Regions from separate parts of the Telluria sp. GW821-FHT07G12 genome, predicted to be linked through region 2. Evidence: predicted binding sites of a transcription regulator. Region 2 holds the regulator's gene; the other holds the start of a gene.
The links. The regulator NrdR, encoded in region 2, represses ribonucleotide reductase genes. The targets are predictions, from matches to a motif close to CACNANATNTNGTG.
Positions count from the first base shown of each region.

Region 1 (6,983 bases), on a different contig from region 2:
CAGTCGCCGGGATCGCCGCCGCGTTCGCGCACCAGCGCGGCAAAACGGTCGACGATGCCGGCATGGGCGCCACGCCAGCCGACGTGCAGGGCCGCCACCTCGCGCCCATCCCGGCGCGCCAGCAGCACCGGCACGCAGTCGGCCGTGGCAATCGCCAGCAGCAGGCCGGGGCGGTCGGTGAGCATGCCGTCGGCTTCGCCGCAGTCCTGGTTTGGTTCGGTCGGGATCGCGATGTGGGTGCCGTGGCGCTCGTGCTGGACCGGGCGCTGGGGCCAGTAGGCGGGCAGGAGACGGGCCATGTCGTCGTGGCGGCGGCTGAAGCCGTGGACGATGGCGGGATGGTCGAGGAGCGGGCTGGTGAGCATCGGGAAGCTGCCTTGCATAGGTGCGGGCAGCATAGCATTTCAAGGTGAAGCGGCGATGACGGAAATAAAAAAGCCCGCCGGGCAGCGGGCTTGATGGACGGCACGAGCCTGCCCCGGGATCAGTCCCAGCTCAGCGCACCACCGGTCTGGTACTCGGTCACGCGGGTCTCGAAGAAGTTGCGTTCCTTCTTCAGGTCGATCATCTCGCTCATCCACGGGAACGGGTTTTCCTCGTTCGGGAACAGCGCGTCCAGGCCGATCTGGACGGCGCGGCGGTTGGCGATGAAGCGCAGGTAGCCCTTAAACATCGGGGCGTTCAGGCCCAGCACGCCGCGCGGCATGGTGTCTTCGGCGTAGCGGTACTCGAGTTCGACGGCCTTCAGGAACAGCTGCTTGATCTCTTCCTTGAACTCGGCGGTCCACAGCTGCGGGTTTTCCATCTTGATCGTGTTGATCAGATCGATGCCGAAGTTGCAGTGCATGGACTCGTCGCGCAGGATGTACTGGTACTGCTCGGCGGCGCCGGTCATCTTGTTCTGGCGGCCCAGCGCCAGGATCTGGGTGAAGCCGACGTAGAAGAACAGGCCTTCCATCAGGCAGGCGAACACGATGATCGACTTCAGCAGCTTCTGGTCGTTTTCGAGGGTGCCGGTCTTGAATTCCGGATCGTTGATGACCTCGATGAACGGGATCAGGAACTGGTCCTTGTCGCGGATCGACGGGATTTCGTTGTAGGCGTTGAAGATTTCCTTCTCGTCCAGGCCCAGCGATTCGACGATGTACTGGTAGGCGTGGGTGTGGATCGCCTCTTCGAAGGCCTGGCGCAGCAGGTACTGGCGGCATTCCGGCGCCGTGATGTGGCGGTAAGTGCCCAGCACGATGTTGTTGGCGGCCAGCGAGTCGGCGGTCACGAAGAAGCCCAGGTTGCGCTTGACGATGCGGCGCTCGTCTTCGGTCAGGCCGTTCGGGTTCTTCCACAGCTCGATGTCGCGCTGCATGTTCACTTCCTGCGGCATCCAGTGGTTGGCGCAGCCGGCCAGGTACTTGTCCCAGGCCCACTTGTACTTGAACGGCACCAGCTGGTTGACGTCGGTTTTGGCGTTGATGATGCGCTTGTCGTCGGCGTTCACGCGCTTGGCGACGTCGGCGGCGGTGGCGCCTTCCGGAGCGGCGCCGGCGGCCGGTGCGCTGGTAATCGGTTCATCGTCCCATGACAGAGCCATGATCTTTTCCTTGTATTGTTAGCTTAGAAACCGTCATTCCCGCGCAGGCGGGAATCCAAGTTTTTGTGGTTTGCCACTAACTTGGGTCCCCGCCTTCGCGGGGACGACGTACTTTTATATAGTTACTGGCAGGCTTCGCACTCGTCGAAACCGGCGTCGCCCGGACGCAGGTAGCAGGCGGCGCCTTCCACCACATCCGCTGCCGCTGCCGGCGCTGCCGCCGGGGCCGGAGCCGCCGCTGCTGCAGCCGACAGGCCACCGTCGACCGGCACGGCGTTCAGGGCGCCGGTGCGGGTGGTCGACTTCTCCATGTGGGTAGCCGCCACGGTGCGCAGGTAGTAGGTGGTCTTCAGGCCGCGCAGCCAGGCCAGTTTATAGGTCTCGTCCAGCTTCTTGCCCGAGGCGCCGGCCATGTAGATGTTCAGCGACTGCGCCTGGTCGATCCACTTCTGGCGGCGCGATGCGGCTTCCACCAGCCACTTCGGCTCGACTTCGAAGGCCGTTGCGTAGATGTCGCGCAGGTCCTGCGGTGCGCGGTCGATGCGCGACAGCGAGCCGTCGAAGTATTTCAGGTCGTTGATCATGACCTCGTCCCACAGGCCGCGCGCCTTCAGGTCACGCACCAGGTAACCGTTGATCTCGGTAAACTCGCCCGACAGGTTCGACTTCACGTACAGGTTCTGGAAGGTCGGCTCGATGCAGGCCGACACGCCGATGATGTTCGAGATGGTCGCGGTCGGGGCGATCGCCACGCAGTTCGAGTTACGCATGCCGAACTGCTTGATGCGGTTGCGGACGATGCTCCAGTCCATGGTCTCGGACGTATCCTGCTCCAGGTAGCCGCCGCGTTCTTCCGCCAGCAGCTTGATCGAGTCCTGCGGCAGGATGCCGCGATCCCACAGCGAACCTTCGTAGGACTGGTAGCGGCCGCGCTCTTCGGCCAGTTCGGTCGAGGCCAGGTAGGCGTAGTAGCAGACGGCTTCCATCGAGCGGTCGGCGAATTCCACCGCCTTGTCCGAGGCAAACGGCACGCGCATCATGTGCAGGCAGTCCTGGAAGCCCATGATGCCCAGGCCGACCGGACGGTGGCGCAGGTTCGAGTTCTTGGCCTTGTCGACGGCGTAGTAGTTGATGTCGATGACGTTGTCCAGCATGCGCATGGCGGTGCGGATGGTCTTCTGCAGCTTGACCGCGTCCAGGCCGTCGCCCTTCATGTGGGCCGGCATGTTGACCGAACCCAGGTTGCAGACGGCGATCTCGTCGGCGTTGGTGTTCAGCGTGATCTCGGTGCACAGGTTGGACGAGTGCACCACGCCCACGTGCTGCTGCGGCGAGCGGATGTTGCACGGATCCTTGAAGGTGATCCACGGGTGGCCGGTCTCGAACAGCATCGACAGCATCTTGCGCCACAGGTCCAGCGCTTCGATTTTCTTGTACACGGTCATTTCGCCGCGCGCCGCCTTGGCTTCATAGCCCAGGTAGGCTTCCTCGAAGGCCTTGCCGACCTTGTCATGCAGGTCCGGCGCTTCGGACGGCGAGAACAGGCTCCACGAGCCCTTCTCCATCACGCGCTTCATGAACAGGTCCGGAATCCAGTTCGCGGTGTTCATGTCGTGGGTGCGGCGGCGGTCGTCGCCGGTGTTCTTGCGCAGGTCGAGGAATTCCTCGATGTCCAGGTGCCAGGTTTCCAGGTAGCCGCAGACCGCGCCCTTGCGCTTGCCGCCCTGGTTGACCGCCACGGCGGTGTCGTTCGCCACTTTCAGGAACGGCACCACACCCTGCGATTTGCCGTTGGTGCCCTTGATGCGCGAACCCATCGCACGCACCGGGGTCCAGTCGTTGCCCAGGCCGCCGGCGAATTTCGACAGCAGCGCGTTTTCCTTGATCCCGTCGTAGATATCTTCCAGGTCGTCGCCGATCGTGGTCAGGTAGCAGGACGACAGCTGCGAGCGGCGGGTGCCCGAGTTGAACAGGGTCGGGGTCGAGCTCATGAAGTCGAAGCTCGACAGCAGATTGTAGAACTCGATCGCGCGCGCTTCGCGGTTCTCTTCGCGCAGGGACAGGCCCATCGCGACGCGCATGTAGAAGGCCTGCGGCATCTCGATGCGGGTTTCGCGGATGTGCAGGAAGTAGCGGTCGTACAGGGTCTGCAGGCCGATGTAGCCGAACTGCAGGTCGCGGTCGGCGACGATGGCCTTGGCCAGCTTCTGCAGGTCGAACTTGCCCAGTTCCTCGTCCAGCAGCTCGGCGTCGATGCCCTTGGCGATGTACTGCGGGAAGTAGGTGATGTACTCGGCGGCGGCGCCGGCTTGCGGCACTTCCTTGCCGAAGACTTCCTTGCGGATGGTGTGCAGCAGGATGCGCGCGGTGACCTGGCTGTAGGCCGGATCCTTTTCCATCAGGGCGCGGGCGGCCAGGATGGCCGACTTGTGCAGCTCTTCGACCGGCACGCCGTCGTACAGGTTCTTGACGGTTTCGGCCAGGATGGCGTCGGCATCGACGTGCTTTTCCAGGCCCACGCAGGCGGCGCCGATCAGGGACACCACTTCGTTCATGTCCAGCGGACGGCGCACGCCGCCGTCGACGACGGTGAACTGCGGGGTGTCGGCGGAGGTGACGCCGGCGGCTTCCTTGGCGGCGCGGCGCTCGTCCATGCGCTTGGCGCGGTACAGCACGTATTCACGCGCGACGTCATGCTCGCCCGAGCGCATCAGGGACAGCTCCACCTGGTCCTGCACATCCTCGATGTGGAAGGTGCCGCCGTTCGGCTGGCGGCGCACCAGGGCCGCGACCACGTTGTTCGTCAGCTGCTCGACCAGCTCGCGGATGCGCGCCGACTCGCGGCCCTGCTCGCCGTTCACGGCGAGGAAAGCCTTGGTCATCGCAACCGCGATCTTGCTCGGGGCGAAGGGCACCACGGCGCCGTTGCGGCGGATGATGCGGTAGTCGTTATTGGCGACCAGCTCGGCGGCGCTCGCGCCGGCAGCCGTTCCTGGTTGCGGATTGATGGAGATGTCCGAAGATGTTTGCATTGAGCCTCCCAGGATGGCTGCACGCCACCGACTGATAAACGATGAATGCCAACTGTGCAAAGTTGGCAGCCTAATAACTTTTTGAGAATAATAAAGAGGAGAAGCCTGTTCTTAAAAAGCCTGCAACTGGCCCTCCTCTTGCTTGGCTGACTCTGCCACCGACCACTAGATCTAGTGTTTGAGCGCCTTATGAACCTAAGTATAGTCGATATTCAGGAATATCAAAGACTCTGCTGAGCGGATTTTTTTCTAGCGCCGAGCTTGACATTTGCCAAGGCGAATCATTCTGGGCCTCGGAATGAAAGTGAGCACTAACATAAGGTTTTGAGGGCGCCACGCTGCTGTCGCTTGGGGCGCTGGATGCCCACAATTAGGGCATGCTGCGATGGCGAAAAGACAACAGCATATGAGCGAGGTCAAAGATCAGGGCTCGGGCGCGTGGATGTCCAGTTTCTGCATCTGATAGCGCAACTGCCGCACGCTGATGCCCAGCAGGCTGGCGGCCTGGGTGCGGTTGAACTGGGTCTGCTGCAGGGCGCGCTGGATGATGTCGCGCTCGATCTGGCAGAGGTAGTCCGGCAGGTTGCTGGGCAGTTCGCCGGTGCCGAGCGCGGGCAGGCTGTCGAGCGGCGCCGATGCCATCGCCGGCGCCGCGACGGGAGCGGACGGCGGTGCGGCCGGAGGGACGGCCACCGGCTGCTCCTCCGTTTGCGCAAGCGCCGGCGCCGCTGCCCCGCCCTGCTCGGCCAGGCGCGCGCCCTTCAAGGACAGGTCGCTGACCTCGATCACGCCGTCGTTGGCGAAAGCCAGCGCCCGTTCCAGCACGTTTTCCAGCTCGCGCACATTGCCGGGGAAGGCATAGCTGCGCAGCGCTTCCAGCACGCCGGCGCCCAGGCGCGCATTGCCCGGTCCCGCCAAGCGCACCAGGATGGCGTCGGCCAGCAGCGCCAGGTCGTCCAGGCGCTCGCGCAGCGGCGGCAGGGTCAATTCGATCACGTTCAGGCGGTAGAACAGGTCCTGGCGGAACTGGCCGCTCTCGACCAGCCGGGCCAGGTTCTTGTGGGTCGCACTGATGATGCGCACGTCGACCGCCTCCTCGGCTGTCGCGCCGATCTTGCGCACGCGCCGTTCCTGGATCGCGCGCAGCAGCTTGACCTGCATCGCCAGCGGCAGGTCGGCCACCTCGTCCAGCATCAGGGTGCCGCCGTTCGCGGCCTGGAAGAAGCCGTCGCGCTCGTCGGTGGCGCCGGTGAAGGCGCCTTTGCGGTAACCGAAGAACTCGGCCTCCATCAGCGCTTCGGGAATCGCGCCGCAGTTCACGGCCACGAAGGGTTTGCCGGCGCGCGCGCTCTGGGCGTGGATCTCGCGCGCCGCCAGCTCCTTGCCGCTGCCCGATTCGCCGTTGATGGCGATCGGCGCCTGCGAGCGCGCCAGCCGCCCGATCTGGGCGCGCAGCGCCTGCATCGCCTGCGAACGGCCGAGCAGGCGCGAATTGCCGCCGTCGTCTACCGGGTTCGCATCGCCGGCCGCCTGGGCCGCCGGCTTCTCGGACAGGCGCAGCGCCGAGCGCACCATGGTGCGCAAATCGTCCAGCACCACCGGCTTGGAGACGTAGTCGAAGGCGCCGGCCTTCAGTGCGATCACCGCGTTCTCGGCGCTGCCGTAGGCGGTGATCACGGCGATCGGCGTGCCGCGGCCCGCGCCGGCCACTTCGCGCACCAGTTCCAGGCCGGTGCCGTCGGGCAGGCGCATGTCGGTCAGCACCAGCGCGTACTCGTTCTGGCCGAGCAGCGCACGCGCTTCGCGCACGGTCGAGGCGCTGTCGACGTCCAGTCCCATCTTGACCAGGGTGATCTCGAGCAGCTCGCGCAGGTCGGCTTCGTCGTCAACTACAAGGATGCGAGGAGAACTCATACTATCTATATAGAGAAGGTGATCACGAACCGTCCCGGCGCATCGAAGCCGGCGGGACCGTCCACCCGGTATTCGTAGTCCAGCATGGCGCCGTTGTTCAGGCACAGCTCGCGCGCCAGGTAGAGCCCCAGGCCGGTGCCCTTGCTCGAGGTGGTATAGAAGGGCTCGAACAAATGGGCCCGTACCTCGGCCGTGATGCCGGGGCCGTCGTCCTGCACGTGCAGTTCGACGCGGCCGGTGGCATCCAGTACCGGGAACAGCCGGATGCTGGCCGGCTTGCCGCTCGCATAGCGGATCGCATTGCCGAGCAGGTTGACCAGCACTTCGCGCAGATGCAGGCCGTCGAAGCGCACGGTGCGATTGCCGGCATCGCCGATCCACACCATATTATCGGCCAGGCCATGGGTTTCCGTGAATTCGGCTTTCAGCTCTTCCAGGAAGGCCTTCAA
Region 1 is NZ_JBWKQA010000001.1:1,316,498-1,323,480, forward strand. Features, by position in the region: gene AC07PE_RS06145 (purine nucleoside phosphorylase YfiH/LACC1 family protein) at 1-398, opposite strand, end outside; gene AC07PE_RS06150 (ribonucleotide-diphosphate reductase subunit beta) at 485-1,588, opposite strand; gene AC07PE_RS06155 (ribonucleoside-diphosphate reductase subunit alpha) at 1,711-4,620, opposite strand; gene AC07PE_RS06160 (sigma-54-dependent transcriptional regulator) at 5,044-6,534, opposite strand; gene AC07PE_RS06165 (sensor histidine kinase) at 6,540-6,983, opposite strand, start outside.
Region 1: the regulator NrdR is predicted to act here: its motif matches at 4,784-4,797, upstream of AC07PE_RS06155 (ribonucleoside-diphosphate reductase subunit alpha).

Region 2 (6,983 bases):
TGCTGCATCACGTCGATCAGGGCAATCTGTCCTTCGGTGCGCTTGGTGCGGGTGATGTGGCTGGTGTAGCTCGGGATGGCCACCGCCGCCATGATGGACAGGATCGCCAGTACCACCAGCATTTCGATCAGGGTAAAGCCGCGCTTCGTGTTCATGCTTTCCTCGCTCTCTCGTTCTTGTGATGTCAGTGCTTATTCCGTGGCCTGGGCGTGCAGCTGCGGCCAGTTGGCGATTTCGCGCCAGCCGATGCGGCCTGCCGGGAGCTGGGCCGGCGGGGCGGCGTTGCCGTTGCCAGGACCTTCGCCATTGCCCCGGCCGGCGCCAGGCGGATCGGGTCCGACGGGATCGGCTGGGCCGCCCGGTTCGTTGCCGCCGGCGTCCGGTGGCCCCGCCCCGCCCGCGGGTGAGGGTCTGGGCTTGCGCACCACCGACTGCAACACGACGCGTGTCGAATCTCGGCTGCCGAAGCCGATCGCCGTGACCCTGTAAAAACTGCCGAGCGATGCGCCGGCGCCAGGTGGCGCGATCTTTTCGATGAGGTAGGCCGGCAGGCGCGCCGGCAGCAAGCCCCGGCCGGTCGCCAGGCTCGCGCCGGTGTAATGTCCATAGGGCACCAGCGCCGGGTTGTCGGCATCGGCCAGGTCCTGCAGCTGCCATGCCGGCGGCGAGGTCGCCAGGCACAATCCGCGTGCCGAACCGGCGCGGCCGCAACCGCTGACGAAGCTGGCGACGCCGGCTTCCGTAAACTGCGTGGCCCGCGCAGGGCCGACCGCGGAGGACGCGGCAGCGATGTCGCGCTCGGCATCGTGCAGGGCGGCTTCCGCGGCCTCGTGCGCAATGCTGCGCTCGCGCTCGGCCCCGGCCGAGGCGATGGAGGCGAATACGGTGCTGCACACGGACACGCCGATCAGCATGGCCGCCATCATCAGCAGCAGCGCGCAGACCAGCGCCGCGCCATGTTCGCGCGCTCTCATAAGGCCCCCGCAGGCAAGGCCACCGTCAGCGTGAACAGCCTGCGCTCGCGCCGCCGCAGCCCGTCCGGCAGCGCAGCCTCGCGCACCACCGTCCCGAGGTCGCTTTCCGATGCGCTGGCCGCATGCGCGGAGCCAAACAATTGGAACTCGATGTCCCCACGCCCCCGCCGTGTCGGCCGCGCGCCATGCAGCAGCAGGCCGATGCGCACGCTCACGACGCGCTTCCACCAGGTATGACGGTTCAGCTCCTGCGCCGGCAGGCCGGCATAGGCCGCATCCAGCGCGCGGATCGCGTCGGCGTTTACGTAGCGGTTGGCGGCGCCGTCGCGCGGGGTGTCGGTGTCAATGCCGTACAGGACCTGGAAACTGTCGACGCCCGCGACGACGGCGTCCGCGCTCCAGTTGCCGGCGCCGCGGTACTTGCAGCGCAGCTCGGGCTCGCCGTCGCCGTTCTTCGCCACGTAGAAGATGCTCCAGCCCTCCTCGCCCGAGCCGACGCCAAAGCCGGCGCAATTCAGGACGCTGCCGTCGCCATTCGCGCCGCTGCCGGCGCCGGGGAAGCGCACGGCCAGCACGTCGCTGCCGTTGGCGACAACGGCGAGCGGAATGTCGATGCCGGTGCTGGTACTGCCGAGCGAGCGCGCGTCCAGCCCCGCCAGGCGGGCCGGCAGGATGTCAATCGGCGCGGACAGGTCCAATTGAAGCGGATCGGCATGGGCCGCCTGGCGCACGGCGCGGCCGAGCACATCGAGAGCGTAACGGCCGGCATCGTCGAGCGCGGCGGCCTCCAGCTGCGCGGCGTAGGCGCCGTTGGCCAGGCCCAGCAGCCGGGCGGCGGCCAGCACGACCGCCAGGCCGATGCTCAGCGCCACCATCATCTCGACCAGGGTCAGGCCGGCCTGGCGCGGGTGGAGGCGAAAGATCATGGCGCGCCCGCCCCAAGCGTCAGGAACACGGCCGGCGCAGACGGGGCGTCCGGTGCCGCCTGCCGGTCGCGCCAGCCCAGCTTGATGGCGACGGGCGCGTCCGGTCCGCCGGTACAGGCCCAGGCCAGCAGGCCGCTCGCGTCCGGTTCCTGGGCATCGCGGCAGACGCGGATCCGTCCTCCGGGAAAGCGGTCCCGCAATTGAGCCGCGGTTTCGTCGAGGTCGAAGTTCGCCAGCTCGAGCGGACTGCAATCGACGGAACCGTAGCAGGAGGCCGCGGCAGCGGGCGGCGCAGCGGCGTCGACATCGAACTGGAGATAGGGATTGGCGGCATCCGGCAAGGCCATCGCGGCCGGATTCGCACGCATGCGCTCGGCGAGCGAGCCGGCCAGCCGCATGCCGTCGGCCAGGCGCCCTGCCTCGCCCGCGGCGCGCACGGCCACTGCCTGCACGGCCGCGGCCCCGGCGACGCCCAAAGCGACGACGAACAGGGCCACCAGCACTTCCACCAGCGTGTAGCCGCCGGCGAAAGCATTGGCATGTAAGCGGCCGTGCATGCTGAACCTCCAGGTCTCGAACAGGGAGACCCGAACTTATCAGGCGAGCTCAGGGCAGCCGTAAAGACGGCTCAAGCGTAGAGATGGAACTTCTTCAGGTGGGATTGGTTTTCGCGCCCGGACCGACTTCCGCAATCGCTTCCTGGAACTCGGCCAGGTCTTCGAAGTTCTTGTAGACGGAGGCAAAGCGGATGTAGGCGATCTTGTCGAGACGCTTGAGTTCCTGCATCACGAGTTCGCCGACGTAGACGCTGTCGACTTCGCGGCGGCCGCTGGTGAGCAGTTTTTCCTCGATCGAGGAGATGGCGGCGTCGATCGCGCCGGCGGCAACGGGACGCTTGCGCAGAGCCAGCATCAGGCTGCCGCGCAGTTTGGAGGATTCGAATTCGGTACGGCTGCCGTTCTTCTTGACGATGATCGGCATCGAGAGCTCGACGCGCTCGTAGGTGGTAAAGCGCTTGTCGCATTGGGCGCAGCGGCGCCGGCGGCGGATGGAATCGCCCTCCTCGGATACGCGGGTATCGAGGACCTGGGTGTCTTCATGCTGACAGAAAGGGCATTTCATGGTCGCCGGGGCTGCTGCGCTTGATCGCTTTATGCTGCGTAGACCGGGTACTTGTCGGTCAGCTTTTTCACCTCAAGCTTGACGCGCTCGATGGTCGCGGCGTCGTGCGGGTTGTCCAGCACGTCGGCGATCAGGTTGCCCACCTTGGTCGCATCTTCTTCCTTGAAGCCGCGGGTGGTGAAGGCCGGGCTGCCGAGGCGGATGCCGGAGGTCACGAAAGGCTTCTGCGGGTCGTTCGGGATGCCGTTCTTATTACAGGTCATGTGCGCCTGGCCCAGGATCGCTTCCGCTTCCTTGCCGGTCAGGCCTTTCGAACGCAGGTCGACCAGCATCACGTGCGACTCGGTACGGCCCGAGACGATGCGCAGGCCGCGTGCGATCAGCGCTTCGGCCAGGGCCTTGGCGTTCTTCACGACTTGCTGCTGGTATGCCTTGAATTCCGGCGACTGCGCTTCCTTGAAGGCGACGGCCTTGCCGGCGATGACGTGCATGAGCGGACCGCCCTGGATGCCCGGGAAGATTGCCGAGTTGATGGCTTTCTCGTGCTCGGCCTTCATCAGGATGATGCCGCCGCGCGGGCCGCGCAGGGATTTGTGGGTGGTCGAGGTGACGAAGTCGGCGTAGGGCACCGGGTTCGGGTACTCGCCCGCGGCGATCAGGCCGGCGTAGTGGGCCATGTCGACCATGAAGTAGGCGCCGATTTCCTTGGCGATTTTCGCGAAGCGCTCGAAGTCGATGCGCAGCGAGAAGGCCGAGGCGCCGGCGATGATCAGCTTCGGCTTGTGCTCGCGGGCCAGGGCTTCCATCTGCTCGTAGTCGATGTCTTCCTGCTCGGTCAGGCCGTAGGAGATGACGTTGAACCATTTGCCCGACATGTTCAGGGCCATGCCGTGGGTCAGGTGGCCGCCTTCGGCCAGCGACATGCCCATGATGGTGTCGCCCGGCTTCAGCATGGCGAAGAACACGCCCTGATTGGCCTGCGAGCCCGAGTTCGGCTGGACGTTGGCGGCTTCGGCGCCGAACAGTTGCTTGACGCGGTCGATCGCCAGCTGCTCGGCGACGTCGACGTATTCGCAGCCGCCGTAGTAGCGCTTGCCCGGATAGCCTTCCGCGTACTTATTGGTCAGCTGGGAGCCCTGCGCCTGCATGACTGCCGGCGAGGTGTAGTTCTCGGACGCGATCAGCTCGATGTGGTCTTGCTGGCGGGTGTTTTCCTTCTGAATGGCATCCCACAGTTCCGGGTCGACGTTGGCGAGCGTGTGATCTTTTGCAAACATGAAAAAAACTCCAATCGATAAGAGTACCAGGCAACAGGCAGCGCTGAACCGGGGCGGGAGCGAGAAACACGGCAGCCGCCGATACGAAGCGTACCAGTCGAAGGCTGCCCAGGCGAACGGCAAACGACGTCTCACGCTCCCCGGTGGATTTCCACCTTCGCCGCCTGCGGGCGGTTTTCGCCAGTTACGTGAGACGTAAATGGAACTGCCGATTGTAAGGTATGACACATGGGGTAAGCAATGATCATTTCGGCTACAATCTTGCAGTTCTGTCTTCACCATCCATCATCCGGGATCCCATCATGATCGTATTCATTACCGGCGCATCGGCCGGCTTCGGCGCCGCGATGGCGCGCACCTTCGTCAAGAACGGCCACCAGGTAGTGCTGGCTGCGCGGCGCAAGGACCGGCTGGAGTCGCTGGCCCGGGAGCTGGGCGAATCCGCGTTGCCGGTCGCGATGGACGTCACCGACAAGGCCTCGATCGAGGAAGCGCTGTCGATGCTGCCGCAGTCCTGGCGCCAGATCGACGTCCTGATCAATAACGCGGGCCTGGCGCTGAACACCAAGCCGGCGCACGAGGTCCCGCTGGAAGATTGGGACACCATGATCGCCACCAACGTCAAGGGCTTGGTGACCATGACCCACGCCGTCCTACCCTCGATGGTCGAGCGCGGCAGCGGCCTGGTCATCAACCTGGGCTCGGTTGCCGGCCATTACCCCTACCCGGGCGGCAATGTGTATGGCGCAACCAAGGCCTTCGTCGAACAGTTCACATTGAACCTGCGCGCCGACCTGGTGGGCACCGGTGTTCGCGCTACCAACCTGGCGCCGGGCCTGTGCGGCGGCACCGAATTCTCGAACGTGCGCCTGAAGGGCGACGACGCCGCGGCCGCCAAGGTCTACGAGGGCACCCAGCCGCTGACCGCCGAAGACATCGCCGAGACCGCCTACTGGATCGCTACCCTGCCCCCGCACGTCAACATCAACCTGATCGAAATGATGCCGACCTGCCAGGGCTTCTCGCCTTTCAACATCAAGCGCACACAGGCCTGACGCCGGTTTCCGTGGCGACGCAGGTTGTTAGAAAGTGTTACAGTTGTTGGCTGAGTATGCATGCTTAGCGTTTACTCATGCCCGCTAATCTTCGAAGGTTTATGTACTGCACCGCACATAAGCCTGTCGAAAATCGCGTAAAATGTTTCCCAATTTCATTTATGGCAGCTGAAATGCCTTCAGTTTTCACCTGGACGGTGCGGGTCTATTACGAAGATACGGACGCCGGCGGCATCGTGTACTACGCCAACTACCTGAAGTTCTTTGAACGTGCGCGCACCGAATGGCTGCGTTCGCTCGGCATTCATCAGCAAACCCTGCTCGACGAGGAAAACGCTGCCTTCGTGGTGCGCAGCGCCAGCGTCGAGTACCTGGCGTCCGCGCGCCTGGACGATGAAGTGACCCTGAAACTGACCGTGGAAAAGCTCGGCCGCGCCTCGGTCCAGTTCGCCCAGCAAGCCTGGCGCGGCGAAACCCTGCTGTCGACCGCGAACGTGAAAGTGGGCTGCGTCGATGCCCAAACCATGCGCCCCCGTTCCCTTCCTGCAACTATCGCTGCTAAAATGCGGGCCGACTGACACATTTGAACAAATATACTGATGAACGCAGTCCAAGACCTCTCCTTTATTGAACTGATCGCCAACGCGCACATCCTGGTCAAGCTGATCATGCTGCTGCTGTTCGCGATTTCCGTAATCAGCTGGACTTATATTTTCCGCAAGGTCTTCGCGATCCGCGCCGCGCGTCGCCTGACCGAGCAGTTCGAGCGCAGCTTCTGGGCCGGCGGCAACCTGCACACCCTGCACCAGAGCGCCAGCACCCAGCGCGACCAGAGCGGCCCGCTGGCCCGTATCTTCGAGGCCGGCATGGGCGAATTCATCAAGGGCAAGCAGGCCGCCCGCGACGCCCTCGACCTCGGCGCCGTGCTGGACGGCGCCCGCCGCGCGATGCGCGCCGCCTTCCACCGCGAACTGGACCACCTCGATACGCACCTGAACTTCCTGGCCTCGGTCGGTTCGGTGTCCCCGTACATCGGCCTGCTCGGCACCGTGTGGGGCATCATGAACGCCTTCCGCGGCCTGGCCAACGTGCAGCAGGCAACCCTGGCCGTCGTCGCTCCGGGCATTGCCGAAGCGCTGATCGCCACCGCGATCGGCCTGTTCGCGGCGATCCCGGCCGTGGTCGCGTACAACCGCTTCACCCACGATATCGACCGTCTCGCGATCCGCTTCGAAAGCTTCGTCGAGGAATTCTCGAACATCCTGCAGCGCCAGTCGCGCTGAGCGCAACGGGATAGTGAGGTAAGAACATGGCATTCAACAGCAACCTGCGCAACGGACGCCGCAAGCTGAAGTCCGAAATCAACGTCGTGCCCTACATCGACGTGATGCTGGTGCTGCTCATCATCTTCATGGCGGTGCCGCCGGCGCAGAACCCCAGCGAGATCAAGCTGCCCAGCGCCGAGCGCTCGACCCAGCCGCCGGACGATTACATCAATATCTCGGTGAAGAGCAATGCCCAGCTGCAGATCGGCATCAACGGCAAGAACAGCAGCGCGCCCGAGGACATGTCCAGCCGCACTGCCCTGATCGAACGCCTGCGCGCGATCCACGCCGAGCATCCCGACTA
Region 2 is NZ_JBWKQA010000005.1:119,285-126,267, forward strand. Features, by position in the region: gene AC07PE_RS19155 (type IV pilin protein) at 1-155, opposite strand, end outside; gene AC07PE_RS19160 (pilus assembly PilX family protein) at 192-974, opposite strand; gene AC07PE_RS19165 (PilW family protein) at 971-1,900, opposite strand; gene pilV (type IV pilus modification protein PilV) at 1,897-2,457, opposite strand; gene nrdR (transcriptional regulator NrdR) at 2,552-3,022, opposite strand; gene glyA (serine hydroxymethyltransferase) at 3,052-4,299, opposite strand; ZMP/ZTP riboswitch at 4,399-4,497, opposite strand; gene AC07PE_RS19185 (SDR family oxidoreductase) at 4,602-5,354, shown strand; gene ybgC (tol-pal system-associated acyl-CoA thioesterase) at 5,528-5,932, shown strand; gene tolQ (protein TolQ) at 5,954-6,637, shown strand; gene AC07PE_RS19200 (biopolymer transporter ExbD) at 6,664-6,983, shown strand, end outside.